Regions from separate parts of the Anaerocolumna sp. AGMB13020 genome, predicted to be linked through region 1. Evidence: a T-box and tRNA genes for the amino acid it is inferred to sense, from the RefSeq annotation. Region 1 holds a T-box; the other holds one or more tRNA genes.
The links. The T-box of region 1 lies ahead of metG (methionine--tRNA ligase). A T-box ahead of a tRNA ligase gene usually reads a tRNA of that ligase, here a tRNA-Met.
Positions count from the first base shown of each region.

Region 2: it has a tRNA-Met gene. The T-box ahead of metG (methionine--tRNA ligase) is inferred to sense a tRNA for this amino acid. The anticodon was not compared.

Region 1 covers NZ_CP136910.1:3,076,820-3,092,673, reverse strand. Annotated here, with positions in the region: gene nrdG (anaerobic ribonucleoside-triphosphate reductase activating protein) at 1-45, shown strand, start outside; gene R2R35_RS12585 (hypothetical protein) at 384-773, shown strand; gene R2R35_RS12580 (6-phosphofructokinase) at 1,084-2,319, opposite strand; gene rsmA (16S rRNA (adenine(1518)-N(6)/adenine(1519)-N(6))-dimethyltransferase RsmA) at 2,458-3,330, opposite strand; gene R2R35_RS12570 (TatD family hydrolase) at 3,369-4,136, opposite strand; gene R2R35_RS12565 (spore coat associated protein CotJA) at 4,588-4,824, shown strand; gene R2R35_RS12560 (spore coat protein CotJB) at 4,821-5,075, shown strand; gene R2R35_RS12555 (manganese catalase family protein) at 5,077-5,682, shown strand; gene metG (methionine--tRNA ligase) at 5,956-7,926, opposite strand; T-box leader at 8,087-8,324, opposite strand; gene R2R35_RS12545 (penicillin-binding transpeptidase domain-containing protein) at 8,716-10,785, shown strand; gene R2R35_RS12540 (penicillin-binding transpeptidase domain-containing protein) at 10,798-13,644, shown strand; gene R2R35_RS12535 (BlaR1 family beta-lactam sensor/signal transducer) at 13,647-15,431, opposite strand; gene R2R35_RS12530 (BlaI/MecI/CopY family transcriptional regulator) at 15,428-15,811, opposite strand.
Region 2 covers NZ_CP136910.1:3,962,546-3,978,399, reverse strand. Annotated here, with positions in the region: gene R2R35_RS16480 (GNAT family N-acetyltransferase) at 1-962, opposite strand, end outside; gene ispF (2-C-methyl-D-erythritol 2,4-cyclodiphosphate synthase) at 1,005-1,568, opposite strand; tRNA gene R2R35_RS16470 (tRNA-Met) at 1,681-1,754, opposite strand; tRNA gene R2R35_RS16465 (tRNA-Val) at 1,828-1,900, opposite strand; gene R2R35_RS16460 (cytidine deaminase) at 2,038-2,556, opposite strand; gene R2R35_RS16455 (RrF2 family transcriptional regulator) at 2,896-3,333, shown strand; gene R2R35_RS16450 (O-acetylhomoserine aminocarboxypropyltransferase/cysteine synthase family protein) at 3,657-4,943, shown strand; gene R2R35_RS16445 (ISL3 family transposase) at 5,223-6,398, opposite strand; one part of gene R2R35_RS16440 (IS3 family transposase) at 6,562-7,039, shown strand; one part of gene R2R35_RS16440 (IS3 family transposase) at 7,039-7,973, shown strand; gene R2R35_RS16435 (hypothetical protein) at 8,306-9,052, opposite strand; gene R2R35_RS16430 (HAD family hydrolase) at 9,142-9,747, opposite strand; gene R2R35_RS16425 (ATP-binding cassette domain-containing protein) at 9,852-11,381, opposite strand; gene R2R35_RS16420 (glycoside hydrolase family 13 protein) at 12,548-14,467, opposite strand; gene R2R35_RS16415 (sugar ABC transporter substrate-binding protein) at 14,445-15,788, opposite strand.

The sequences.
Region 1 (15,854 bases):
AAGAGCACTTTGGAGCAAGGCTCGATAATACTTATTTCACAATAAACAATTTTTCTCCTTGAGTAGATGTTGCTTTAGAGAAACGCAATATACATCCCTCTTCAGGTATTTTGAACATAATATGCACTAGGCTTACTTTATGACTACCCCAATAGAAATTAATTGACATAATTTGGTTTATTATCTATAATAAAAATAAGGGAAAATGTTGATTCCTGTGTTTATTTAAAATGACTATTATAATATAAAAAAATTTTGTAACCCCAAAGTTTCACTATATAATTTAAAAACAAGTGAAAATTTGGGGTTACAATTATTAATTTTTATATTCAAAACACTAAATTCGACTTATTAGTTTCAATGTATTTGCGGAGGATTGCATCATGAGCAAAAAATCACTAAAATTGATATCTGCTCTAATACTTATTATAATTTTGATACTATTCTTCTATAAAAATAGTATCAACAGAGTATTTGTGATTGATTTAGAAAATATAAGTTATGTTACTATTCAATATAAAACTCAGGTTGTCACTCTTAAGGAAGATAAAAATCTAAATGAATTTAAAAATGACTTCCATAATATTAAATTTAATTATGATAAAAATGCTTTAGGAAGTAAAGGATGGATTTATAACATAAAATGTTATTCTGATGACAGCTTAGTGTACAATTTTCAAGTTATATCAAATGATACTATACTCTATAATGGCAAGTTTTATATTACAAATCGGGGTAATATCAATATAAACTACTTAAGTACTTTATTTTAATCTATAATCTAAGTCATCAACCACCAGTTGAACTGGTGGTTTGTTATTAGTCCTAATAAGGGCTGCCTCCTATTAATTGAGTTTGGCATGCAACACCATTCTCATTTTATCATAGGATGCTTATTGGGTTATCCTCACCGTTTCCACTTATACTGTTCTCCCCAGCATAGCTGGGGGGATTAATCTTTTCATTTATGAGATTATATAGTTAACAATTATTGTTTCTTTGTTTTTATAAAATTTTATAAAATAATGAAAGTCTCAAAATTAACAGTCTCTAGTATTATACAATATCTATTATTTGGACTTTTTATTTGATATTATCCATATGCGCAGGAAGTCCGTTTACCATAATAGGCATTACTTCCCCCATAATCAAAGGTCTTGCATATTGGATAAACTCTTCTGTAAGTCCATCATCGCCTTCCTTAATCCAGCTTAAGGGAACTTTCTTCTCCATATTGGCAATCTGCTTGATGTTATGAGTCTCGTATGCACACTGATAAGGTGAATCAGATACTCTCTTTATTACAGCCATTACTCCGGTGATACCTCTGGCTGCAGCCATCACACCGGCTCTGCCTGCTTCAAAGGCTTCTGTAATATCAGAAAGGGAAGCTAAATGAGAAGCACAACGCTGTAAGGTGTTAAGTTCAATGGCTCTGGTCTTGCAGTTTAATTCCTTCTTTACCAGCGCTGCAAGATAGGCTCCTGCACCTGTCAGCATGGTATGACCGAATTCATCGATATAGGAGTCCTTATCGGACAATTCGCAGACAAACCTTCCGTCTGCCAGATGAATTCCCTCTGATACCGCGATAACAACCGATTTCTTTTCCTGCTGTAAAGCCTTTATATCCTTTAAGAAAATATCCTTGTCAAAATTCTTCTCCGGAAGATAGATACGGTCGGGTCCCTGACAGTCCTTATCCTTACACAGTGCCGCTGCTGCTGTAAGCCAGCCTGCATGTCTTCCCATGATTTCTATGATTGTAAGATTATTCTGATCATAAACCAGACTGTCTCTGATTATTTCTTTTGTTGCAGCTGCAATGAACTTGGCAGCACTTCCGTATCCGGGGGTGTGATCTGTAATTTCCAGGTCATTGTCAACGGTTTTCGGGATTCCTATAAATTTTATAGAGCTATTTACCAACTCTCCATACTCAGAAAGCTTACGTATACTATCCATGGAATCATTTCCGCCGATATAGAGAAAAACCTCGATTTCATGCGCCTTCAGTATCTGAAATAATTGTTCATAAGGGGCAGTATCCTTTTCATGATCCGGTAATTTATAACGGCAGGAGCCTAAATAAGCGGCAGGAGTTCTCTTTAACAGTTCCAGCTCCAGATCACAGGTTATTTTCTCAGAAAGGTCAATCAGTTTTCCCTTAAGAAGCCCCTGTATTCCGTTGAGCATTCCATATACCTTGTCTGCGCCTGCTTCCTTACCTGCTTTATATACACCTGCAAGACTGGAATTAATGGCAGCGGTTGGTCCGCCTGATTGTCCGACTACAATGTTTCCTGTTATTTTACCTATGTGCATTCTACTATCTCCTTCTGGTTAGAGGTTTCTACTTTTACCTGGACATTTGCCAGTAAAAGATATCATTCCCAAAAGGATATGTCAATATAAAAGGTTGTTTTTTCGACATATTCCGTTGACTAAACGAATGTGTCAGGAATTCAGCTTCTCATAAATCAAATTGCTTAAAGCCGCAAAATCTTCAAGTGTCAATGCCTCTCCTCTGATACTGGGAGACAGATTAAGTTCTGTTATAGCCTCTGTTATAAGCTCCTTGGAGAGCTTGATCTCATCACTGTTATTAAGTCCGTTGGCAAGAGTTTTTCTTCTTTGATTAAAGGAGGCGCGGATTAATTTGAACATCAGCTTTTCGTCCTGAAGCTTAACCGGCCTGTCCTTATGAAGAGAGAGCCTGATGACGGCAGAGCCTACATTCGGTCGTGGCATAAAACAGTTTGGCGGTACATTGGCTGCAATATAGGGTTGTGCATAATACTGAACTGCCAGGGAAAGAGCTCCGTAGTCTTTGCTGCCGGGGCCGGATTGCATACGGTCAGCAACCTCTTTTTGCACCATAACGGTAATGTTTTCTACGGGTACATGTGCTTCCAGCAGACCCATGATGATTGGAGTAGTTATATAATAAGGAAGATTTGCCACAACTTTTATGGGCCTTCCCCCATTCTTTTCCTGTACTAGTTTCTTTAAATCCACCTTTAAGACATCTTCGTTGATAATACTTACATTCTCATAGGGAGATAGGGTATCCTCAAGAATCGGTATCAGATTCTTATCTATTTCAACAGCAACCACCTCTCTGGCAGCTTCACACAGGTATTGCGTCAGGGTTCCGATTCCGGGACCTATTTCCACTACCATATCATCTTTTGTCACCCCTGCAGCTCTGATAATCTTCTCAAGTACATGGGTGTCGATCAGAAAGTTCTGCCCGAACTTCTTCTGAAAAACGAAGTGGTATTTATTTAATATTTCTATGGTTTCCTTTGGATTTCCCAGTGTTGCCATCCATTCATCCTTTCTGTGGCATACAATGCCTTTCACAGTTATTTTATTTTATATACATTCTTCGCATTCTGCTCCGTTATCTTTAGGACTTCTTCGTAATCCAGTCCTTTAATTTCTGCTATTTTTTCCGCTACATAACGCAGATTAAGAGAAGAATTCCTCTTGCCTCTGTTAGGCTCCGGTGACAGATAAGGTGAATCGGTCTCCAGCACTATACTTTCCATAGGTGCATACTCTACCACTTCCCTGAGCTTTTTGGCATTCTTAAAGGTTAACACTCCTCCGATTCCCAGATAAAAGCCCATATCAAGATAGGCTTTTGCCATTTCTTTTGCATAGGAAAAGCAATGTATAATTCCTCCTACAGACTTAAGATTACAGCTTTGTATCATATCAAGGGTATCTGCTGCTGCATCTCTGCTGTGAATGATTGCGGGCAGATTTACCTCCTTGGCTAATTCCATCTGCCTTTCAAACCATAACTTTTGCACTGTACGTTCCGGTGTATCCCAGTAATAATCAAGTCCGATCTCACCGATGGCTACTACTTTAGGCTCCTTTACAGCCTCTCTCAGCCAGCCAAAATTCGCTTCATCCAATTCTGCCGTTTCACTGGGATGTACTCCAATAGCTGCATAAATAAAAGGATATTCCTTTGCCAGCGTCAGAGAGTTCTTAGAACTTTGAAGGCTTGCTCCTATATTCACTACATATCCAATTTCTGCTGCTTCAAAGCTGTTTAGTAATTGCTTTCTATCTTCATCAAATGCTTCATCATCATAATGAGCATGGGTTTCAAAAATCATAGCTATGCCTCTTTTCTTATCCAAAAACAAAAAATATCATTTTTTCACATCATTATTCCTTACGGTAATTCGATAAATATTACCAGATGCCTGTCCATTAAGACATTATAAGTGATAACCCTGTTCTTTGTCCATGTTTTCTTCCATATTCGTTAACCATTCCCTGCCCATGCTTTTATTACCTGTATCTTTTGTATTTGTAATGACAAACTATTTATAAGGACTGTGATTATTCGTTGGCATAGATTTGATATCAATGTAAAATTTATTTTTGCTGGTAATATCCTCTCCTGTATAAGTTGCTATATCTACCCAAACCCGAGCCTTTTCCAGTAAGGTTATCTGTCGGATGGATATAAAAGATGACTTATAGAAACCAAGGAACACCTTAAAAATAATAAAGCTTAAAGATAGTATGCGCACTTTTTATTATTTTAGAAAGGAGATCTATATGGACATCACACCTCAAAGCTTCAATGCAATGCTAAAAGATACACCAACAAAAGGGATTCCCTCTCTTCCTTGTGATAACCAGGAGACAACCACAACTGAGCTTCCTTTGGCTATGGTTGTCATTCGAAAACAATGCTTTAAAGATTTAAATCTGCCGGCTGAGGCTTTACAAGCCGGAACACTGTTTAAGGAATTAGACCTGCCCTTTTACGGAACAGGAGGTGCTTTATTATGAAGGAAGATAAATGCAGTGCTATGAAAAAACTTCAGGAAATAAGCTTTGTACTGGATGAGTTACGTCTGTTTCTTGATACTCACCCTTTTGACAAAGAAGCACTTAGCTGCTTTGAAAATTACCGGTCAGAAAGAGAGAAAGCACTGTCAGAATACGAGACAGCCTTTGGTCCCATAGAACCTTACCGGATAAAAGAAAATACTACGTGGACCTGGGTGGAAGATCCCTGGCCCTGGGAAGGAGCGATATAATATGTGGACCTATGAAAGAAGACTGCAGTTTCCGGTTAAAATAACAAACCCGAATCCCAAAATGGCACAGCTTATTATCAGTCAGTTCGGCGGTCCTGACGGAGAGCTGGCCGCTTCCATGCGTTATCTGTCACAGCGTTATACCATGCCCTATAAGGAAGTTACCGGCCTGTTAACAGATATCGGCACAGAAGAATTGGCTCATTTGGAAATTATCAGTGCAATTGTATACCAGCTGACTAAGAACCTGACACTGGAAGAGTTAAAAACCCCAGGTTTTGATGCTTATTATATTGACCACACAACAGGACTCTGGCCTCAGGCTGCAGGCGGAGTCCCCTTTAATTCATGTTTCTTTCAATCCAAAGGTGATGCTCTTACGGACTTAACAGAAGACCTTGCGGCAGAGCAGAAGGCAAGAACCACCTATGATAACATTCTTCGAATTGTAACAGATCAAGAAATAGCTGAGCCTATACGCTACTTAAGAGAACGTGAAGTCGTGCACTTTCAGCGATTTGGTGAAGCCCTGGTAAGAGTACAGGAGCATCTGGATGCAAAGAACTTCTATGCAATGAATCCGGAGCTGGATAAGGTATTAAAATAAGCAGGAATGCATTGTTGAAATATTTGCTGAAATAAGAAGAAGCTGCCCTCAGATACCACATTGAACTGTGAACTGAGATGGCAGCTTCTTATATACTTGTTTTTATATTCCCATTCATGCTTTCTGTTTAAATATAGTTAATGCAGCGCAGTTATGCTTTGATTATACTTATACTTTCATGCCACCATATCTCAGGGTTAAGAATGGTTTCAAGCCTACAATAGCAAGGAATGAAAAGCTTAGGTAACATTAATTGACTTATTTTTTATAAACTTAGCAGATTTCTGCCCCAGGAGTCATATCTTTCTCCGGTATCATCAATGCCAGATCTCCGTTTTCATTTTCTGCGCATAACAGCATTCCTTCAGACAGGATTCCAGCCAGCTTGGCAGGCTTTAAATTCACCAGTACCATAACCTTCTTACCTACCATCTGTTCCGGTGTGTAGTATGCCTTGATTCCTGATACGATCTGCTTCACCTGGCTTCCGATTCTGACCTGGGAGCAGAGAAGCTTTTTGGACTTAGGCACTTCTTCACAGGCGATAATCTCACCAACCTGAAACTGTAGCTTCATGAAATCATCATAGGAAATCTCATCTTTTGCTGGTATATCTATAACATTTACAGGCTCTTCTTTCTGAGCCTCTTCCGGTTTGATTTCTGCAGCTTTTGCAGCTTCAACCTTCTCAAGTACTTCCTTGATATCAAGTCTAGCAAAAAGAATTTCAGGGGTTTCTGTAACCTTATTGCCATCCGGATATCGTCCGAATTCTTTTAATCCATCAATATTCCTTAACTCTGTATTAAGCTGAGCGAGAATCTTCCCGGCAGTCTCAGGCATGAAGGAATGCAGCAGACTGGCTCCGATGGTAATACTCTCAACGAGGTTATAAAGAACCGTTTCAAGTCTTTCCTTTTTCTCCTCCTCTTTTGCCAGTACCCAGGGCATGGTCTCATCAATATATTTGTTGCAGCGTTTAAAGAGCGTAAAGATTTCAGTAAGTGCATCAGCGACTCTTAACTGCTCCATCTTAGTCACTACCTTATCTGCGGTCTTAACTGCAAGGTCTTTTAATTCATCATCTACTGCTTCTTTTACACCCGCATTTCTTACCGTTCCTCCAAAGTATTTGTTGGACATGGAAATGGTACGGTTAACAAGATTGCCAAGTGTATTTGCAAGGTCAGAATTCATCCTCTCCACCATAAGTTCCCAGGTAATTACACCATCGTTATCAAAAGGCATTTCATGAAGCACAAAATATCTCACGGCATCCACACCGAAGAATTGAACCAGCTCATCGGCATAGAGTACATTTCCTTTCGACTTGCTCATCTTACCTTCTCCCTGTAACAGCCAGGGATGACCGAATACCTGCTTTGGTAAAGGAACTTCAAGAGCCATAAGCATAATTGGCCAGTAAATGGTATGAAATCTTAAGATGTCCTTACCGATTAAATGAAGGTCTGCCGGCCAGAACTTGTTATAAAGTTCTCCGTGGTTTCCGTCTATGTCATAGCCTGGGCCGGTAATATAGTTACTTAAGGCATCCAGCCATACATACACCACATGTTTCTCATCAAAGCTTACTGGAATACCCCATTTAAACGAGGTTCTGGAAACACAGAGATCCTGTAAGCCCGGCAGCAGGAAGTTATTCATCATTTCATTCTTTCTGCTCTCTGGCTGAATGAATTCTGGATGTGTCTTGATGTGCTCGATAAGTCTGTCTGTATAATTGCTGAGCTTTAAGAAATATGCCTCTTCCTTTGCAGGCTGAACTTCACCGCCGCAGTCCGGACATTTACCGTCAACCAGCTGGGAGGGTGTGAAGAAGGATTCACAGGGCGTACAGTACAAGCCTTCATAATGTCCCTTATAGATATCACCTTTTTCATAGAGCTTCTTAAAAATCTTCTGAACCTGTTCCTCATGATAGCTATCTGTTGTACGGATAAATTTATCATAAGAGGTATTCATCATATCCCAAATATCCTGAATCTGTGCAGCAACTCCGTCTACGAATTCTTTGGGGGTAATTCCTGCGGCACCAGCTTTGTTCTCAATCTTCTGTCCATGCTCATCCGTTCCTGTCTGGAAAAACACTTCATAGCCTTCCTGTCTCTTAAATCTTGCTATGCTGTCCGCCAGTACGATCTCATAAGTATTCCCGATATGAGGTTTTCCTGAGGTATAAGCTATGGCAGTTGTAATATAATAGGGTTTTTTACAGTTACACATATATCTTCCTCCTTTTACTGTCCAGTTATATAAAGAGCTTACCAGACTCCAGCACTTTCGCGATAGTTACCCTCTTCCTTAAATGCACCTTGTACATCCGTCCGATAGGGCGTTTTTGGCAATCGGTTTATATCCTATTACAAAAAAAGTCCCCGTCTTCTTTAAAGACGAGAACAATATCCCGTGGTACCACTTTAATTCAGCCTGAATAGGCTCTCTTCTCCTGCAGTTTCTACAGGGTGTCACGATAACGGGTGCTTCCGTCGCAGCCTAAAGGCTCTCCATTCGGTGCGAGGCTCCAAGACCATCTTCGGTAATCTAAACGTGACCCTTTTTCAGCAATACAGGGCTCTCTGTCCACGAAAAGTTTTACTTACTCTTCTTTTCTCAGCCTTTTAATATTATAGATTAGTATCGGCCGTTTTTACCGGCATCATACATCAATTATTTTTTAGCATAACATCCCTCAAAAAATTTGTCAACTACAGCTTTTTATTTATAGCAAAACTCATTACTACTTTCGGAATTCCCTTTCATGTATTTGCACCAGTACGTGTTTGAAAACTGCTTGACTTTTAAATCTTACAGTTGTAATATATAGGCACGTTTATAAATCTTACACTTGTAATATTAATAACTTTTTCAACTCTGCCCTATCACTGCAATATATTAAAATCCATGAAAGGAGTCCATATTTATTCAGTAATCAGACTGAAACCGGACAGGAATATGAAGAGAAAAAAGAGAAAAAATTACGCTCTGAAAATTTTTTGGGGGGTAAACTGCTCTATGGCTGTAGCTCTGGCTTTGCTTGCAATAATCTACGCATTTTTAAAGGACAGTAAAGCCCCGGAGGAAATAATAGTTACCACACCAAAGGATGTTCTATCAGCCTATGTGTCCCTGCTAAAGGAACAGAACTTTAAGAAAATGTATTCTCTACTGGATAACGACAGCCGTAGCAGGATTTCTGAGGATGCTTTCATCCTGCGAAATCAAAAGATATATGAAGGAATTGAAGCAAAAAATTTCCATTCTGAAATCACTGATACTTCCATTACTTCAGAAGATTTATCCACTGTGACCTACAGCCAGAAATTCGACAGTCTGGCTGGTGAAATTCAATTTACAAACACCGCCACTTTCACAAAAAATGAGGAGGGTAACTATGCCCTTTCCTGGGATGACAGCATAATTTTTCCCCAGCTGACTTCTGACGATAAGGTTAAGGTAATTCGTAAGGAAGCTAAACGCGGCCGTCTGCTGGACCGCATTGGTAACTTACTGGCAGGTGAAGGTGCTGCCTCATCCGTCGGGCTGGTTCCGGGGAAATTGTCCGAGGATTGGGAAAAAGATAGAAAACAACTGTCCCGCCTGTTAAATATGTCGCCTGAAAGCATTGAGAAAAAGCTTCAGGCCAAATGGGTAAACAACGACTCCTTTGTTCCTTTAAAAACAATTGAAAAGCTGGATGAATCAGAGCTGCTTCGTTCTAATCCAAGTGAAAAGGCTATGGAGCTTAAGGAACAAAGGAATTCCCTCCTCCAGATACCGGGAATTATGATTACGGATATTGCGGTTCGCAGTTATCCTTTGGAAGAAAAGGCCTCTCATCTGACAGGTTATGTACAGAATGTAACAGCCGAAGACCTTAAAGACCATCCAGGTGAGGGCTATTATTCAAACAGTCTTATAGGCCGTACCGGGTTAGAAGCCCTTTATGAAAAAGAGTTAAGAGGCAGTACTGGTTATGAGCTTCATATTACGGATTTTCAGGGAGCTGTAAAGTGTACCTTAGCCTCCGTAGCCAAAAAGGACGGTGAGGATATTCGGCTGACGATTGATTCCGAGCTTCAATCCAAACTTTATGACAGCTTCCGTGAGGACAGAAGCTGTTCTGTTGCCCTTAATCCCTATACAGGTGAAGTATTAGCACTGGTCAGTACTCCTTCCTACAACAGCAATAATTTTATACTTGGGATGTCTGCTGATCAATGGGAGAGCTTGAATCAGTCAGAGTCCCAGCCTCTTTATAACCGCTTTCGGCAGACCTGGTGTCCTGGTTCCTCTTTTAAACCTGTCATAGCTGCTATCGGGCTTACCAGTGGTGCTCTTGATCCGGAGGAGGATTATGGGCAGGAGGGTCTTAAATGGCGCAAGGATGCAAGCTGGGGGAATTATTATGTCACTACTCTCCATACCTATGATCGGGTTACTCTGGAAAATGCCCTTATTCATTCAGATAACATCTATTTTGCCAAAGCCGCGTTAAAGATAGGAAAGGACAAATTAGCCGAAAATTTATCCCACCTTGGCTTTTCTGAAAATCTCCCCTTTGAAATCTCCCTTTCTTCCTCCCAATATGCCAGAGATGGTATTTTTCAATCAGAAATTCAATTGGCCGACACCGGATATGGACAGGGAGAAGTGCTTGTAAATCCCCTTCATCTGGCCTGCTTATACACTGCCTTTTGCAACAAGGGAGATGTTATCAGCCCGACCCTTTTGTACCAGGTAGAAGCAGCGCCTCGTATTTGGCTTAAGAATGCCTTCTCAGAAGCTGCCTCAGAAATCGTTCGAAATGCCTTACTAAAAACGGTGAACACCCCTGCCGGAACCGGTTATACCGTTCACAGGAAGGATCTATCCCTGGCAGGTAAGACCGGTACTGCTGAGATAAAGCTCTCCAAAACGGATAATAAGGGTACGGAGCTTGGCTGGTTCGCTGTATTTACTACAGACAAAGACACCTCTGAGCCTATCCTGCTGGTAACTATGGTAGAGGACGTAAAGCAAAGAGGCGGAAGCTCCTATGTTATGAAAGGGTTGAAACCGGTGCTTGAACAACTGACCCCTTAAGAAAGGAAATTAATGAAATCAAAATCTGAAAACCTACGGCTTATACCGATAGCTGCAATCTTTCTTTTTCTTATACTGTGGCTGATTACCGTCCTTTACCAGCTGCAGATTTTGAAGGAAAATGACCTTAATACGGGCATTTATACAAAAAAGAAGGAGATTCTCGTGAACAGCACCCGGGGGAATATTTATGATAGAAACGGTTTACTCCTGGCGGGCAACAGGACGGCTTATTTTGTTACCCTGGAGGACAACACAGAATATGACAGCAGCAGAGAACGGCAGCTTGCCTTAAATGGAACTGCTTCTGGTCTTATCAAAATTTTTAGAAAAAATGGAGAAACCCTTGAAAACACCTTACCAATAGCTCTTAATGCAAACAGCGAATATATCTTTACAACCGATGGTACCAGGCTGAACCGTCTGCGGGCTGATATCTTTGGAAAGACCAGCCCGGATAAGCTGACAAAAAAAGAAGCCGGCACAGGTTCAGAGGAACTCTCCCAGTATCTCTGCAATAAATTCGGTATCTATGAAGATATGCTGGACATTTATACAGAAGCTGAGCTGAACCAATATGGTCTTTCATCTCGTTATGAGAAAGAAGAGTTGCTTCAGTTACTGGGGATTCGCTATATGTTATGGCAGAACAGCAGCCAAAAATTTATACCTTTGACCCTTGCCAGGGACGTATCTGAGCAGACCGTGGCAGATATACTGGAAAACAGCTCTGTTCTAAAAGGTGTGCAGATAGATACCGGAAGTATACGCGTTTATGAGGGTGGTGAGGCCTTCTCAAACATTATAGGTTATACGGGTAATATTTCCTCGGAGGAACTTGATAAAACCAAGGAAGCCGGAAAAGACTATACTATAAACTCCATCGTCGGAAAGGACGGAATCGAAAAATACATGGAGGAGGATCTAAAAGGCAGTAATGGCACAAAGGAAGTAGCCATTAATCAGGCTGGCCGAATACAAGATATCCTTTCTGTAACTGACCCCGTGCCTGGCAAGGACGTCTATTTAAGTCTTGACTACCATCTGCAGACAGCCGCTTATCAACTTCTTGAGCAGCATATCGCAGGTATTCTGCTGGATAATCTCATAGATGCTGTAGATTTTAATAAAACCGGTCTGTCAGATTCCTCCGACATCCGTATACCGGTTTATGATGTATATTATGCTTTTATTAAAAACAACCTGTTGCAGCTCTCCTCAAACGAAACTACAGATCTCTCACCATTAGAAAAAGAAATCAGCGAACGGCTTCAAAGGAAACTAAAAGAAATACTAAAAAATCTGACCTCTGTCTCTGAAACTGCCATACCTTTTAATGCTTTATCAAAGGAATGCCAGCTTTATGAAGCCTATTTAGCTGACATTCTTTTCACTGAGGCATCCCCTTTCCTGCTCCCTGATATTTCTCCTAAGAAATCAGATCTCTGGCTTCAATGGGAGGAAGGAACGCTTTCCTTTATGGAACTCCTCTTAGCCGCGGTGAAAGCTGACTGGATTAACACCAGTACCCTAACCCGAGACCAGAAATACCTTGATGCAAAAGAAGCTGCCCTGCTACTGGCAGAAAAAGCGGCTAATACCCTTACTGCTGATACGGAGTTTCATAAACTGGTCTATCAGCAGATGCTAAAAACCAACCTGATTACTCCCCTGGAAATCTGCCAGCTCCTATACCTGCAGGGAGTTTTAAAGGAAGACGAGGATTACAAACGTTTAATAAATAATGAATTAAGCCCTTACTCTTTTATTCGAAAAAAAATACAGAATCTCGAAATAACCCCGGCGCAATTGGCCCTGGAACCCTGTAGCGGTTCTGTGGTGGTTACAGAGGCGGTCACCGGCAAACTGCTTGCTTGCGTAACCTATCCAGGTTATGACAACAATCTCCTGTCCGGGCAGGAAAGCGGAACCTACTACAGTTATCTGTTAAAGGACCTGTCTTTGCCGCTTTATAACCGTGCCACCCAACAGCTGACAGCTCCCGGCTCAACCTTTAAGCCCATTACCATAGCTGCCGGACTGGAAGAAAAGGTCATAACACCTGCCACCTCAGTCTTTTGCGACGGTGTATTTGATAAACGCTCTCCCCACCTCAGATGCTGGAAAAGAAGCGGACATGGTATAATAGAAAATCCTGCAAAAGCCATCCAGAACTCCTGCAATGACTATCTGTGCGAGATTTCTTACCGACTGGGCAGTAAGGATAACAACACCTATTCTGAAGAGCAGGCTCTTAAGGAATTAAAGAAATATGCAAACCTGTTCCATCTGGATAGCAAGTCCGGTATAGAAATAAATGAAAGCCTGCCTCAGGTAACAAACAACTATGCAATACCTTCCTCCATTGGTCAGGGCACTCATAACTATACCACAGTTCAATTGGCTGCATATGTAAATATCCTGGCAGAAAAAGGTACCGCCTACCGCCTGTCACTGCTGGATAAAATAGCAGACAGCAGCACCGGGACCGAAAGTTCCTTCTTACCTGAAACAAAGGAAAAAGTCCAACTCTCACAATCCAGTTGGGATACCCTTACACAAGGAATGCTGCAATATGCTCAAAACAATACCTTGTTAAAGGATATGGATGTCTCTGTATCCGGGAAAACCGGCACAGCACAGGAATCTAAGACCAAGCCAAACCATGCTCTGTTTATCGGCTATGCCCCAAGTGATACTCCTGAAATATCTATTGCCGTCAGAATAGCAAATGGTTATTATTCCAGTAATGCTGTTGGTGTAGCGAAGGATGTTATAACCTGTTATTTTAAGCCAGAAGAGGCAGCAGCACTATTAAACGGAAAAGCTATAAGCAATACTGCACAACGAACCGACTGAATTTAATTTCCATATATCCCAAGACCTTTCAGTATCTTGAGTGCAATGTCTGCGGCCTGACTGCCGCTGCAGTCAGCTCCCTTTTGCAGGTTTACAGAAAAGAAATAATGGTTATTCTGGTCTTCTATATAACCCAGGAACCAGCCATTTATATTTTTTCCTTCCACTGCTCCGGTTCCGGTTTTACCATACAGGGCGGCTTCCTCTGTTTCTCCGAGAAACATTGCCTCCTGCACCGTTTTTATATTCTCTGCATTAAAATCATAATCGTTACGGTAAAAAGCCGTCAGCAGTTCTACCTGCTCAAGGGGAGAGATCTTAAGAGAAGACTCCATCCAGTAGCCGGATATTCCTCCTGACAAATCTTTATTACCATAGCCAATTTTTTCAAACTTTTCTTTTAGATATGGTAATCCACATTTTTCATCCAAGGCTTTAAAATACCAGTTAACAGAATATTTCATGGCAGTTTTCAGGTCTTGGTCCTTATTCCAGGAATCAAAAGGATATTTAGTATTATTCCAGCCAAGCTTTGAATTCTCTCCGGTTATAACGCCCTTCTCCAACGCAAAAAGAGCACTGTATATTTTATAGGTGGAGTCCGGAGAGCCCCTCTTTATGGCATCTTTTTCGTTATAAAGAGTATATGTCTCCTGGTTTAGGTCATACATCACAAAGCTCCCCTCGTAACCTGCGAAATAGGTCCCCAGACTATTCTCTACCTTATAGGAATCCGGAAGTCTTACCTCATCATCGGAGGCGGCCGTAGTGAGTCCCGGCAGAACAGCAAGCACTGCTGCTCCCACTAACAGTAGAATCCCCCTGCTTCTAAGATGTCCCCATATACTTTCTTTTTGAAAGGCTGCAATATTTTTAATACGTCTGCTTATCTGTCTTGAAGAACCTCCCATGGCAGAGGCAGTGGAAAAGCGAGGATAAGACACACTTCTGGCATATGAAATCAATGTTTCGCCATAAGCCTGGGCTTGTTCCTCTCCCACCAGTGTCAGTACTGAAGCGTCACAGGCAACCTCCCTGTCATTTTGCACTTCCCTTAATGCATACCATACCAGCGGATGGAACCAGTAGAGAACTCTTAATAGACATATCCAATAATTTATGGGTATGTCAAGGTACCTGCAATGCATCAACTCATGTAGCAGAATATACCTGATTTCCTCAGGGCTCTGCTCTTTTACCGCCTGAATAGGCAAAATCACTGCTGGTTTGAAGGTACCAAGGACAATGGGGGATTTTATATAAGCACTGCTACATATTTCAATCTTCTTTTTTATACCTGCCTCTTTTTTGCATTCTTCAAATAACCTTCTTATCACTGCATCCTGCAAGGGCAGGGAAGCCTCAAACAGCCTCTTAAGCCGCAGAAAGGAAGCTATGGTAACCGTTCCCATAACCAGAATACCCAAAATCCACACAAGGCCTACTATGAGATAAACGACCGATTCCCTTTCCTGTCCGACTGAAACCACAAAATTATTCATCCAGCCTCTATCAGCTGTCTCCACAACCTTTTCCTCCTCTGTCAGGCTCCTTGGGGAAGGGGATAAGGTGGTATTTAAATTTGGAAAAAAGCTGCTGCCATAGGATAAAGAAATTCCCGGCAGAAAGGGTACTGTAAGTGCAATAAGCAGAAAGAACCAGATAAGATAATGTGTTCTGGGAGACAATTTTTTTCCTGCAATTTTTTTAACACCGATAATCAGTAGTACAAGAAAGGAAATGACCAGTACTGCAATAGCAAAGCGAACCATAAAACCTGCTATCATCTCTTATCTCCTTTCGTCTTCTTTAACAGACTGCGAAGCTCTTCCAGCTCTCTCTCCGTGATACTGTCACTTCCCAGATAGCTGGTTAACATAGAGGTCAGGTTACCGTCATAAAAACGGTTTAAAAAATGATTATTTTCATGCTCCAGATACTCTGTCTGCTTCACTAATGGTGTATAAACAAATACTCTGCTCTCCTTATGAAAACTTATGGCTTCTTTTTGAACCAACCTTTTTAACATTGTCTGTATGGTTTTAGGACTCCAGCTGGTTTCAGCTGTCAGCTTCTCGGTTACCTCATTTGTGCTGATGGGTGCATATCTCCATATAATTTTCATAACTTCATATTCTGCTTCTGATATCTGAGGTAATTTTTTCATAAAGCCTCCCTAATTCTTACATTTGTAATAAATTGATTATACC
Region 2 (15,854 bases), 890 kb from region 1:
ACAACACAACCGCCATCTTCATTAAGTGTCAGCAGCATTTTTTTGTTGTTACAGGTAATTCTGTCATCTTTGGCTTCTATTATAAGGGCAACTTCTTCGGAAGCCGTTAACCCTTCCAGAAAAACCTTTAAGTTCACAATACGTATCATAATGGATGGTTTAAAGGGCTCAACCTTCTCTCTTAAATGAGAAGAAAATTCTTGGTAAAGGCATTGAAAGACTTCTTTTTCAAAATCCGGCTCATAAAGACATTCTGCAATTTGCAGGCCATCTTCTAACATATATGCCGCATAACCTACAGGTATTCCATCCTTTTTGATAACTGCGATGCTACCCTGTCCGCTTTCCATTTCAATTAAAAGCTTCTCATAATACTTTCTGCTTCTTAAGACATAATATTTATGGTATTTCTTAAGCAGTTCCTCGGTAAATTCAGTAAGTATTCTTCTTTCCTCCAGGTCCGACATTCCCAGCTTCACCACTTGGATTTCTGTATTCTCTTTGCCATTCTGACCATATTGCTTCATTTTACGGATCCAGTCTTCCTGAAAATAAACGCTTCTGAATTCATAGGGATAGTAGATACTCTCTGCCGCCGGCATCAGGTAGGTAAATGGTTTTTCCTCCTGATACATTGCATCCAGGGCTTCCTTTATCAATAATCCCATATAACCCTTTCTTCTTTCCTCCGCTTTTGTAGCCACACCTACGATATAATCTGCTTTTACCTCTACCTCCCAGATTTCGAAGGTATATGGATTAAGATGAAGCATGGAACATAACTTGTCCCCTTTGTAGAGAGTAAAGATGCGATTATAGGGAACTACCCACTCAAAATAAAAGTCTGTATAGGAGATTGAATCCCCGAAGCATTCCTGCCACAGCCGGTAAACATCCTCTCTGACATTTTCATTTCCGTCTTCTTTTGCTTCCTCCAGAGAAGTATATATTTTGTACTCCATTCTTCACCTGCTTTCCCTGCAACGGTATCTTAAACAAATCTCTTATTTGTTCTTCGAGCAACCGCTGCAGCCACTGCACCCACCACTGCTTTCCTCACCAAATACCCTGGTTCTCTCATCATAACGGTAGTCTGCAACTGAAGTTAACAGACATATGGAATTACTGGAGATTCCCTGACCTTCTCCGGTAAATCCAAGTCCTTCTTCTGTGGTAGCTTTAATGTTAATCTGATTTATTTCTATTCCAAGTACTTTGGATATATTCTCTCTCATCGCTTCAATATGAGGAGCCATTTTGGGCTGCTGTGCAATAATTGTTGCATCAATATTCTCAATGAGATAAAAATTCTCCTCCAGTAACTCTTTCACCCGCGCCAAAAGCTCCAGACTGGAAGCTCCCTTATATTTGGACTCCGTATCCGGAAAATGCTTTCCAATGTCTCCCAAAGCTGCTGCACCTAAGAGACTATCCATAATTGCATGGGTTAATACATCTGCATCAGAATGTCCTAAAAGTCCTCTTTCATAAGGAATTTTAACGCCTCCGATGATTAAGTCACGGCCTTCAACCAGCCTGTGAACATCATAGCCTGATCCTATTCTCATATCTATCTGATTGCACCTAAACGTTAAGAAAACGCCTGGTGCAATTACTCCTTTATATATTTTGTATTATTTATATTACAAAAAAAGACTGTCAGTAAGACAATCTTTTTAATAGCGAAGGACGGATTTGAACCGCCGACACTGCGGGTATGAACCGCATGCTCTAGCCAACTGAGCTACTTCGCCATATATGAGCAAATGCCTTCAGTCTATAAACATTATGATTATGACTTAAATTTTCTTTGCTTTTTCATAAAAATGGGACCTATAGGGCTCGAACCTATGACCCTCTGCTTGTAAGGCAGATGCTCTCCCAGCTGAGCTAAGATCCCATTCGTACATGTCTCTCAACAGGTACTTTTATATTATATTTGGACAGGCTTATTTTGTCAAGCACTTTTTATCTGTTTTGTTCTAAAAATTAAAAAAATTTAAAACTTGCGGCGAAGCAGACTCTATTATAATTCAATTATTTCTCCAGATCCGAGGGTCCAAAACCTAAAGGCAGCAATTCCTCCAAAGTATACAGCCAATAATCATGCTCTGATTTCGCAAGAATTATAAGAAAATTCTTCGGATTACAGAATTCCATCATGACCTGTCTGCATACACCACAGGGTGAACAGTAATCGGTCAGCACCCCATTCTTGCCACCAACTATGGCTATTGCCATGAATTCTTTCTCTCCTTCACTTACTGCCTTAAAAAATGCTGTTCTTTCAGCACAATTCGTTGGAGTAAAGGAAGCATTCTCTATGTTACAGCCTTTATACACTTTCAGACTCTTAGACAAAAGAGCCGCACCTACTTTGAATCCTGAGTAAGGGGTATAAGAATAATTCAAACTATCAATTGCTTCTCTTATAAGCATCTTGCAGGTATCTGCATTAATAACTCCCGCTATTTCCTTCTTATCCGCTGGGACAAGCTGTCCTTCATGCCTGCAGGCAAGTTCATTTCCTTCCTTTGTGTTATTATGTTCTCCCATGGAATCATCTCCTTGATTGCATTTTTGTGGTCGTTCTAAAAGTTGAACTAATTATATATAGAAAAAACAAAATTCCACTTATAAGCTAATTTTATCATCAAATAATTCATTAATCAATAAATATTCTTGCAATATAAATAAAACAAGTATAGGATATATAAGAAAACATTTTTAACCGTTATGGACAGAAAAATACCTTATTTATTAATTATATAGAATGTTGACGCTAAAAATGTATGGAATTTAAATTACAGATTATAATATTTTGCAAAAGACCTTGAAATCCTACTATTCCAATGTTAATATAGGGTATAGTAACTTATCATGAAGGAGGTACCTATGAAAATATCAACAAAAGGCCGCTATGCTCTGCGCCTTATGCTGGATCTGGCTCTTCATAATACTGGTGAATACGTGACAATCAAGAGCATTTCTGCTAGACAGGAAATCTCAGATAAATATTTGGAACAGATTATTACTCAACTCAGCCGAGCCGGTTTTGTAAAAAGTATTCGCGGTGCACAGGGAGGTTATCGTCTTGCCAAAGCTCCTGAAGAATATACTGTAGGCAGTATTTTACGGCTTATCGAAGGAAGCCTTGCTCCAGTAAGTTGTTTGGAGGATGATGCAGACCCCTGTACCAGAAGCGGACAATGTGCAACCCTGGACGTATGGAAACAGATGTATGAAGCCATCAATAATGTCGTTGATAATATTACTCTGGCAGATCTTGTGGATAAGCAGAACAGTATGACAGGTAATGATTATATAATTTAACCTACTTATTGTAAACCAGCTTGCGTTATATCACACCGTTCTCTTGCATACCGCAACCCTTTGCAGTATACTCTGAAAACAGGTTAAATGGATACAACGATATGTATTTTTTACAATTAATTATAAGGTGGATTTAAGTCTTATCTGCTTCCAAATATAAAAAACCTTAAGATAAATCAGTATTTTATATTTGGAAGCAGTTAACAGCTTAAATCAGCTTATATATAACTCGCAGTTAATAATGAATTCATTTCGCTATCTCAAATGTCTTTACTGTTAACTGCGTGTTTCATATTATAAACAATAATGAAAGGTGGAGTTTTATGTCAGAAAAGCGCAAATATCATTTTGAAACCCTGCAGCTTCATGTTGGCCAGGAGAATCCCGACCCCGCTACTGATGCTCGTTGTGTACCCATCTACCAGACCTCATCCTATGTCTTTGCAGATGCAAAGCAGGCAGCCGGAAGATTCGGTCTGTCAGAAGGAGGGAATATCTATACCCGTCTTATGAATCCTACCTCAGATGTATTCGAGCAGAGAATTGCTGCACTTGAAGGAGGGATTGCCGCACTTGCAACAGCTTCCGGATCTGCTGCCATTCATTATGCTATCACAAACATAGCCCATGCCGGAGACCATATTGTATCTGCAGTGACTATTTATGGCGGTACCTATAACTTATTCGCACATACCCTTGAAGAATCCGGTATTACCACAACCTTTGTGGACCCTGATGAAAAGGACGGTTTTGCCAAAGCCATTAGACCGAATACAAAAGCTATCTTTATTGAAAGCCTTGGCAATCCCAATTCCAATATTATTGACATTGCCGCCATTGCCAAGGTAGCTCACGATAACCAGATTCCTTTAATCGTTGATAACACCTTTGCTACACCTTATCTCCTCCGCCCCATTGAATATGGTGCCGATGTAGTAGTCCATTCAGCAACCAAATTCATCGGAGGACACGGAACCTCTATCGGTGGTGTGATTATCGACTCCGGTAAGTTTGACTGGGAAGCTTCCGGTAAATTCCCTTATCTTACAGAACCTAACCCCAGCTACCATGGCGTAGTATTCACCCAAGCAGTAGGTGCCGCTGCCTATGTTACAAAGATTCGAGTTACCCTTATGAGAGATACCGGAGCATGCATCAGTCCCTTTAACTCCTTCCTCTTCCTGCAGGGACTTGAGACCCTTTCCCTCCGTGTGGAACGCCACGTGGAAAATACATTAAAAATTGTTGAGTTCCTGGCAAAGCATCCAAAGGTAGAAAAGGTAAATCATCCTTCTCTTAAGGATAATCCTTACCACGATCTATACAATCAGTATTTCCCTAATGGTGGAAGTTCTATCTTCACCTTTGAAATCAAAGGCGGTGCAAAAGAAGCTACTGAGTTCATTGATAAGTTGGAAATCTTCTCTCTCCTTGCCAATGTTGCAGATGTAAAATCACTGGTAATCCATCCTGCCAGCACTACTCACTCCCAGATGAATGAAGAAGAGCTGCTAGCATCGGGTATCAAACCGAATTCCATTCGTCTTTCTATTGGAACGGAACACGTAGAGGATTTGATCTACGATTTAAACCAGGCTTTCGGTGAGTAATACGCTATAATCCAGTTATGTATAGAACAAGATGCATCGTAAGATGAATAATAATACTATATGACTGCAGCACTACCCATCTTTCCCGATAGTAATTTATATTCAGCTTTCGGTAACATGAAATTAACGAAAATAAAATGGCTCTGTGTCAATAGTTGGGGTGGGATTCTTTGAATCCCGCTCCATTGCTATATTTAGAGCTATTTTGGTAATTACATCTATAATTGATGTTTCTGGGCATGCCAAATAAGCCTCTTAATTTTACGTCGTCCAATCTAATCAAATAGAGCAGTGTATTATTCTTGTCCGAAAACGTTTGAAGTTTCGGACTCCAAAAGATATTCTCTTGAGCACCTTGATTTTATTATTATAGCCTTCGGTGGGGCCATTCGTGTATTTATACTTGAGGGCATTTAGTATTCCTTCTGACCAGTTTCGGTATGTCTTTGCACATTCTTCAAATTCCGGAATTCCTGATTTTTCAGCTGCCTTAACCCAATCCCAGAAAGCTGTTCGCTGATAGGAATATTTCTCGTTCTGGCAAATATCATAGAACCATTCCTTTAGAAAATGGGCTTTCCTTAGATCATCATTATAAAGTAGCATGAGATCACAGGCCTTTTTGTTCTCTTCCTTTAGTTTTTTATAACGAGTTAAAATTAGCCTACGGCTTCTCTTATAGTACTTTCTTAAGTTTGCAGGCATTGTTTTTTGGAGCCTTTTTCTGACGTTTTCAATGGCCCATGTAACGTATCTTATGAAATGATATTTATCAATGATAATGATTGCGTTGGGGAAGTATGCCTTTGCCAGATTTACATAAGGTTCCCACATATCACAAACGAAGAATTTTACGCGGTAGCGTTCCGCGCGATTCATTTCTCTGAAATAGGAACTTAAGTGGCTCTGCGTTCTGTCTGGTAAGATGTCTAATATACGATGTTTTCTGGCATCTGTAAGAATGCATTGATATTTACCGGCATCCGTATTTCCCTTAAATTCATCAATGGATATGCATTCTGGAAGAGAGGGGGCAGGATAACTAACGGTGTCCAAAAGCCTAGTAACAGTACTTACCGATACATTCGTAGCTTCCGCAACGGACTTGATACTTACGAGATTTCTGAGCTGGTCAATAATCTTATAGGAGAGCCGTAAAGTACGCCGTTGATAAGAAGGAAGAAAAGGATATTTTTCAGTAAACTTTTTTCCACACTTACAAACATATCGCCTTTTCTTAAGGACTAAGTATGTATCTTTCATCTGAAAAGGGAGATCCTTAATATGCTGGTAACGGTAATCGTGAATGCGTTTGGTTTGATTACCGCAGGATGGGCAAGTCTGAAAGGAAGGATTAGTCTCAATAAATACCCTAACATGGTGATCACCATGAACAATTTTTTTAATAAAAATATCTTCTAAATTTAAAAGATTCTTGGTACAATTAGAGTGCATCTATATAAAACCTCCTTTTAAAATGTGTGTTTTGGACGACGTTCATTCTATAAGAGGCTTTGTATAGATGTATTTTAATATAAACTTAACAATGTTGGAAGTATGTGAACTGACCCCCAAAAGTTAGACCTAAAAATCTAACGATTGGGAGGTCAGTTTTTTCATGGCAAAATATAGTTTTGAATTTAAGAAACAAATAGTTGAAGAGTATCTTAAACAACAGGGCGGAGTTGATTTTTTAGCTAAGAAATATGGATTTTCTTCAAATACACCAATACGTAAATGGGTAAATGCGTATAAAGAATTAGGTAATAGAGGATTAATGCGTTCTAGGAAAAACGAAACATATGCTTTTGAATTTAAACTTCATGTGGTAGAGTTATATTTATCAACAGAGGTCTCTTATCAGGAGTTGGCTCTATCAGTTGGCTTAAACAATCCACCTTTAATTACTAAGTGGGTAAATGATTTTAGAATTGCTGGTCCTGATGCTTTACGAACCAAACGAAAGGGGCGGCGTTCCAAAGTGTCTGAGCCAAAAGAAAGCAAATCTACAAATATCGAAGCTACAAGCAATAATTCTGAGTATTTAAAAAAACTTGAAGATGAAAATCTCAAGTTAAGAATAGAGAATACCTATTTAAAAGAACTGAGGAGGCTGCGTTTAGAGGAGGAAGCTCTTCTGAAAAAACAGCGAGAATCATCCACAGCCTCCGAGGAGACTTCAAACTAAAAGATATTCTCGCATTCACAGGTTTTCCTAAAGCGACCTATATGTACTGGCAAAAACGCTTTGATAGAGAAAAGCCAAATAAGGATCTCGAACAACGAATCCTTGAAATTAGAAAGGAAAATAAGGATTTCGGCTATCGTCGGATTTATGGAGAATTAAGAAAACAGAGACTCGTTGTAAACAAGAAATGTGTTCAACGAATTGTTCAGAAGCTAGGTCTTCAAGTTACTTCGTTTACCAGGAAAAGTCGTAAATACAGTTCTTATAAAGGCAAGGTGGGTAAGGTTGCTCCTAATAGAATTCATAGGAGGTTTGAAACTCATATTCCACACCAAAAGATTACAACAGACACCTCTGAATTTAAGTATTATGATATAGATGATAAAGGACGAATAATTATCAAGAAACTCTATCTGGATCCATTTATGGATATGTGTAATAGAGAAATAATTAGCTATGGTGTTTCACAACGACCATCTGCCGAGAATATAATGAATGCTTTAAATGAAGCCATTAAAATTACAAGCGATTGTAAGTACAGGCGTACATTTCATTCGGATCAAGGATGGGCTTACCAGATGAAGGCTTATAGTTATACTCTGAAAGAAAATAAAGTCTTCCAAAGTATGTCCCGGAAAGGAAACTGTCATGATAATTCTGTTATGGAAAATTTCTTTGGAATTATGAAACAGGAGATGTATTATGGTATGATTTATTACAGCTATGAGCACCTAAAAGGGACAATAGACAAATACATAAAGTATTATAACGAGAAACGAATTAAAGAGAAACTAGGATGGATGAGCCCTGTGGAATACAGGCTTAGCCTCACGGCTGCATAAATAATTGCGTAGCAATTATAAACTACTACGCAATAAAGTCTAACTTATTGGGGTCACATCAATATTTTTCAACATACCCCAACATTTATTATAGAACCAATAAAATTTAGTAACGAAAAAAGGTGTAAGGTTCATTGATTCCTTACACCTTTATAATATACTTAAGTACTTCATAAAAATAAAAACTTCCATATAAGTACATATATTTTACAGTACTTTTGTTTTGTAATTTCCAATGAAGTTAACGATTTCTACAACAGTTTTTACTAAAATGGCAGCGGCTTTTAATTATACAATTATTCTGACCCACTATCTTCTGCTTGAACCATTATTTATTTCTTCGGTGTTATATCGATTTCCTTATCTTCTACGGTATCATACAGATATATTTTACTACCGTCTAATGCCACATAAAATACTCCTGCCAAAGTATTTTTTGCATCCCCTTTTTCATGGACATTAATACCATAGCATTCATTCCCTTTAATATTAGAAGGCCAGTCATCATAGATGATAACATATTCCTTCAATTCCTTGGATAATTGAAGGGTTTTATGAGGTATCTCACTTAACAGCTTAAGGGCCTGCTCTTTCCCGATTCCCTTATCCTCCGTACTTTCCTCCTGACCTTCCGTAGAACCTGCCTTATTATATAATGGATGTTCCGTAAATGGTGCTGTCGTTCCATCGCTATTATAACAGAGTACTTCACCATTTAATTTATCCACGATGATATTAGGTTCAATTACATTTACACCGTCGCTCACTTCAAAGATATAATATAATCTGTCACTTACATTCAAATGATCGTCCAGTAATTCAAAGTAATAGTTTTCCTCTCCCAAGATAGCTTCTATTTTTTCTATAGCCTGCTGGTCAGTAAGCTCTTCTCCCTCTTCTTCCTCCGGTTCTTCCGTAACTGCAGGAGTCGGTGAAACTTCCGGAGTTGCCTCGATTGTAGGGCTTGGTGTCACTGTAACTACTACCGGTTCTTCTTCCTTTTTATCCTTACGGCAGGACATCAACAGAACACCTGCCATGGCTATGCATACTAAAAGAATGATTCTTCTTGTTTTCATTCTACTTTCCTCCAATCTTTCTGCAACAGGAAACTGTTTCTATTGCTTTATAAGTTGAATATTTTTGTTTTCTCTTTGTCTTCATGCCTTTATATCTTTACTCCCAGACTTCTCAGATCCCTGAGTGCCTGCTCATGCTCTGTTACCAACACAGTGTGAAAGCCAAACTTTTTAGCGCCTTCCAGATTCGCTTTCGAATCATCCAGAAATACTGCCTCCGCAGGCTCAAAACCATATTTGGCTATTAGGAATTCGTAAATCTCAGGCTCTGGTTTTATGTATTTTACTTCGTAGGAAATAACTCCACCGTCTGCTTCCGGTATAAAGGTAAAATGTTCTTTCGCATAGGCAAAATTTCTTTCACCATAATTGGAGAGCAAATAAACCTTGTAACCATTATTCTTAAGTTTTCTGATAAACTCCTTTGCATAAGGAAACTCAATTACCGTTTTTGTGATATCTTCAAACAGCTTCTTTATTTCCGTTTCCACAGAAGGGTCTAATTCGCAACATGCTCTGATTATCTCAGCTTCAGGAAGTGCACCTCTATCCTGCTCTCCCCAATAACGGGAGAGTACGGTGGCTTTCGCCACCTTCTCTCTTGTAATTGTATCATAACCGCAGTCTCTCAGATAATCTTCCCATCGAAAGGCTGCAAGTACCTGCCCGATATCCAACACAACCGTATTTATCATTCTGCTCTCCTCTCTTTGTTACAGAGCGTTAAAGGACCTCATTTTTTGTAGGATAAATACAATATACTTTAAGTATGTGGTTACTTTATATAGTAGCAGAGCACTTACTTCAGTTTTTCTATGAGACCCTTTTCTGTCAGCTTGTAGAGCTTCTCCGCAACTTCCTCCATATACTTTCTATCATGGGTAACGCTTATAATTGCACCTTTGTAGGAGGCCAGCACTCCTCTGATTACCGGATTGGAAAGGGGGCTTAGATTTCTGGTGGGCTCATCAAGTATCAGAACCTCAACACCTTCCAATATCATCTTTAACAGAATAAGCTTTGCCTTCTGTCCTCCGCTTAATTCACCAATTGTGTGTTCCATTTCATCTCTGGTGAATTTCATGCCTCCCATATAAGTGAAGGCTTTGGTAATATCCTCTTTTTGTCCGCTGGTGGTAAGGAATTCAATAGGAGTCTTCTTGTAATCTAATACCTCTTCATAATTCTGAGGCATATACGCAGCCTTAATATCCGTTCTATTAAGGAGCTCTGCAGCAATCTTACGAAGCAGAGTAGTCTTACCGGTACCATTATCACCAATGATAGCAATATGCTCCGGTCCCATTACACGAAGGTATATATCCTGGGACAGAATTCTCTCCTCTGTTCCTTCTCCTACCTTTAGCTCTCCCAGTTTGAACTCGATAATTCGTTTTCCTCTTGGAATCTTAATGGTATCCGGAAAATCATAGAGAATGGCATCTTCCGTATCCGGTATTTCGAGAAAATCATCTTTCTCTTTCTCATAACGTTTTTCCTGAGACTTAAGACTCTTAATCTTCTTCTTAAGCAGTCTGCCTCCGGCTGGATTTGCCCTGGTTATGGCATTTTGCTGGTGCTCAACTTTATCATAGATCTGACGGAAGCGATCCATTTTATCCTCATACTCTTCTCTTTGTTTCCTCGCAGTCATTTCCTGCTTTGCCAGAGAAGAGGATCTCTGATTTTTATATTCATCATAGGACATATAGCTAACAGAATAATGAGGTTCCGTCTTTCTCTTCAACTGCTCTAAATGAATTATAACATTAGCAGTATGTTCTATCAAGGTTTCATCATGAGATACATAAAGAACCGGCTTATCTGTCCGGTTAATAAAATCCTCCAGCCAGGTAAGTGATCCTATGTCAAGATCATTGGTCGGCTCATCCAATAGAAGTACATCCGGTTCATCTGCCAGTAATTTTAGTAACTGCAGTTTTACCCTCTCACCTCCGGACAAGTTCTTTATGGGGTCTTCCGATGCTATCATTACCGGGTCAGGATTAAAAGCCCAGATATTTTCATCCCGGATACTATAAATATCAACCTCTTTCAAATACTCAGCCGGACTCATCTTGAGCCATTCTTCATCAGCTTCCTGCTTTAGATACCCGCACCTGACACCAGAAGTTACCTGTCCGGTATAATCACAATAATCCTCAATGAGTGTCTTGTCATAAATAAACTTTAATAAAGTACTCTTACCATTCCCCTCTTCCCCTATGATTACAGCTTTCTGTCCACGGTTCAGGGTAAAATTAAACTCCTTGATAATACATCTGTTATCTTCTCGGTTTGTTATCGTTACATTTCTTATATCCAACATACACATTCTCCTCTCAAATCCAACAATATAAGTTGATATTTTTTTCCGGTCATACTACTTGATTAAATGACTGTTCCTATTGGGAAGATGCAAAAACCTACTTCAACTTATCGTTTAATGTGCACTTCAATTATTTTTGGGCAATAAAAAAACATCTTCCCTCCGGAAAATGTTCACTAGCTGAGTGATTCAATTATTATAATATCCTTACCTGCAATAAGGTATACTAATGCCCTTGAAGCATCGGCACTGATTGTGAGAGCTGTTAAGCTGAGGAAACAATAATTATCAGACGGTCATAAACATTCCGTATAAAAAGTCATTATTCAATTGGCTGTGATTGAATGTTCTATTCATTTCTCTTTTACACGGAATACTCTCTGACAGAGGTATTCTTATCCTTTCTGAAATTGTTCCAGTAACTTACAACAAAAGTATTGTAGCATAGGGAGAGGTTTTAGTCAAATGTTTATTTTCATTTGATAAATCAGTGGCAGGATTCGGGCGGGTTGGGGGGGGTTGGGGACGGACGATGATTTTGAGTACTGTTTGTGCGTTTTGTTGTTCGTGGTTCCTTATTCCACTAAAGTGCCAGCAACTGCTCAGGACAGGTGAAATTGTGCCAAACTCGCTGTGACCTTATATAAATATATTTTGTTAGTGCGCTCAGACAGTGGCACAATTTAACCTATACGCAGTTTCTGCCACTTAAGTGTCATAAGGAACCTCTCAATACAAAACTCCCAAACAGTACTCAAAATCATCTGCTTATCTTTCCATTGCTACTTTATTTTATAATAGATTTGGACATTTATCGTTGTATCTTGAAACTTCTCGTCTGATAGTTCTTGAATATATTCCAAAGAGTTCAGGTAAAATACACAAAGCAGAAAGAACGAATGCGCCTATGGAAAGGCATTAGATGTCCTTGTCTCTGAAAATATTGTGCTATATTATAAATCAGATTGTTTGAGCGCAGCGAGTTATCTGTTTTATAATATGTCAAGCACAAAATTTTCAGAGACTAGGACTTCTTATGCCTTGGAATTGAAGCATAAGTTTTTTCTGCTTTGCGTATTTTACCGTCCCCTTGCCAAAATCCAGATTGAACCCTTAATCCTTACCCTTACCCATTAATATTCCATAAATTCACTTATACTTATTATTTATCCATGCTTTACAGTATACAATCTAAAGTCATATGGTAATAATTCAATACTTTCACCAAGGATTACCTCACTTGCACTTATAGGATCCAGACAAACCAATCCGATTAATTCTTGCGGCAGACTTAATAGCTCGGAGGTTTCTTCCTTGTGGAGCACTACATAGAGGGTTTCCGTAGGCGTAGTTTTTTTATAGATTATAGTATCTGCAGAAGCGTTTCCTTCAATCCATTGGAAGTTTTCCGTACGAAAGCTTTCTTTTTCTTTCCTCAGGCGAATCAGGATTCTGATCAAAGTATAAAGTTCTTTATTCTGCCGTTCTTCCTCCCAGATCATACACTGCCTGTTACTGTGCTCTCCGCCTCCCATTCCGATTTCACTTCCATAATAGATACAGGGGGTTCCAGGGTAAGTCATCAGGAATATGTATGCCAGCTTTGCTATGTCCTGATTACCCTTAACTACATGCAGTATGCGTTCGGTGTCATGACTGTCCAGAAGGTTATAGAGGTTATTGGTTACATGCTTGGGATAAGCTGTCAAGAGACTGCTGATGGCTTCTTTGAATTCCTTGGCATGGAGCTTCAAAGCTCCTTTTTCCTCTGTTCCAAAGAAATTCCAGACCGGAGCGGTAAATTCATAGTTCATTACACCGTCAAACTGGTCTCCCTGGAGCCATGGATAGGAATTATCCCAATTTTCCCCCAAAATATATACCTCGGGATCAATGGTTTTTATTTTCTTCCGGAATGCCCGCCAGAAATCATGGGAAATCTCGTTTGATACATCCAGTCTCCAAGCATCTATGTGATATTCATTTATCCAATAAGCTGCCACATCAAGAAGATATTCCCGGGCTATAGGATTTCCGGTATTCCACTTTGGCATAGTCTGAGCATAGGCAAAAGTCCGATAGTTCAGTTCTTCTTTGGGGCAGTCCTGAGGCTGACCATTTCTTAGTTCTCCGGTATAATATGGTTTTTCCGGATCAAGGATATAAAAGCAGTCGTAGTACCTGGAGTTTATTCCATTCTTTAATACGTCCTGCCAGAATGGATGGTGAAAGCCGCAATGGTTAAATACTGCATCCAGCATTATCTTTATGCCACGTTTATGGGCTTCCTCTACCAGTAGACCAAATGTTTCATTATCTCCGAAATCAGGATCTATAGTATAATAGTCTGTTGTATCATATTTATGTGAGCTTGGGGACTTAAAAATGGGATTTAAATAAATGCCAGTAAATCCGGTATCCTTTATATAATCAAGCTTTTCTATTATTCCTGCCAGATTTCCTCCGAATTTCTTGTCATAGCCGTCAAGGGCATCACTTCCCCAAGGCAGGACATCTCTTTCATCCCCAGGAGTTCCATTACAGAACCGCTCCGGAAATATCTGATACCATACGGTTTCCGTCACCCATTCCGGTGCTTTGTATAAGTCCTCCTCATTAATGTATGGATAATTATAATAGTTGCTTAAGTTGTAGAGCACCTCGTCTTCTTCGGAATAGGGTATGCGGCTACGGCTTCCGATCTGGTATTTTTCGGTATCATTGCTGATTACAAAGCAATATTTTGTCCTCTTCCAGTTGATGTCAGGTATTTCAGCAAACCAACAGTCATGGTTTGCGGTCACCTGCTCTTTTACCATAGCAATATGTTTCACTGAGCTTTTATCAAAGTCATATATCGGTGTACCATCCCCTCTGGGAATCCAGTTAAAGGGATCTACTGCCAGCACTTTGGCTTCTTTTACTTCTCCTCGGGCCGTTTTCAGCCTGAGATGCAGCGTATTCTCATCATAGGCATAGGACAGTGCGCTTTTGGGGTCATGTATAAGGGCTGAAAATAACATAGCACTTTCCTCACTTTTCATTGTTTTCTTGTACCCGGTCTTATTCACTGGCAACCAGGGCATCAAAATCCTTCTGTGCCTTTTGGGCTCCCTCTTCCGGTGTCAGAGTTCCATCAAATACAGCACTTAATACACTTTGGGCAATCGTCCAGTAATATGATATCCTCTTGGTGCTAGGCATTGGAACAGATTTGGTGAATTCCTCGCAAAATACTCTTAACTGTTCGTCATCTTTTAAGCCTTCTACTTTTATAATATCTTTGTTGGCCGTAATCTTATAGGATTTACTATATAAAAGTGCTGCCGCATCATCACTGGTCAAAAAGGTTGCAAATAATTCTGCTGCATTGGGATATTTCGTATATGCTGATACATAAGCATTCTGAACTGCACTGAAGGATCTCATGGGTTTTCCGTCCAAGGTTGGCAGTACTGTTACTCCAAAATCAATGTTTTCTTCCTTTAAGGATTTAATCAGCCAGGGTCCGATAGGATAATATGCTGTTTTTCCGTCTTTGAAATTCTGCTCTAATAGTGACATGGTTTCCATTTTCAAGTCATCTGCTTTAATAGGAATAATCTCTTTTAAAGATGCTATTGTCTCCAGCCCTTTGAGGAATTCAGGTGTATCAAATCCCGGATTATCTCCCTCCGAACCGTCAGCTCCAAAAAGTTGGAAACCATAGAGACTAAGAAAAGGAAATGCCGGATAACCATCTGTAGGAACTGTCAGGTACCAGAATTTATTCTCTCCTGCATTATTATACGCTAAAGCTTCTTCTCTAATCTGCTCAAAGGTGGAAGCCGGTTCTCCTGTTACCAGCGCTTTATTATAAAGCAATGCATACGTTTCGATTGAAACCGGGATACCATAGATTTTACCTTCTGAGGTTACCGTTTTAACAGCAGTTTCGTTTATTTTATCCTTTACGACAGCGGACGCTGTTTCACTGAATTCTGCTAAAATCCCTGCATCTTTAGCCGTTGCAAAGGAATCATGTGCAGCCATGAATATATCCGCACCATTACCGGAAGGTCCGTCTAACATCATCTTATTAACAGAATCCAGTCCATTCTCTTGAACTTCAACCGTTACCCCGTATTTTTCCTCAAATAATTCAGCTACTGCTTTACCATACTCCAGGTAACCAGACAAAGTCCAAAAGTTCAGCTTAGCGCCTTCTTCCGGTATGATTTCCCCGCCCCCCTGAACTTCGGGGGCTTGTGTACCTTTTGCGTCTGTCTGATTCTCCGAACCGTTAACTGACTGACCCCCTGTCTCGTTTACTTCTTGTTCCGTCGGAATGTTTCTGCTGCAGCCACCGAATACTCCCGCAAGCATCACTGCTACCAGTAAAATACTAAGGATTTTTCTTAATTTCATATTTTCCTCCATTCTCCCGCCAAAGGCGGCACAAAATCTGCTTCTCTTATTTTTTTCTTTTTATAG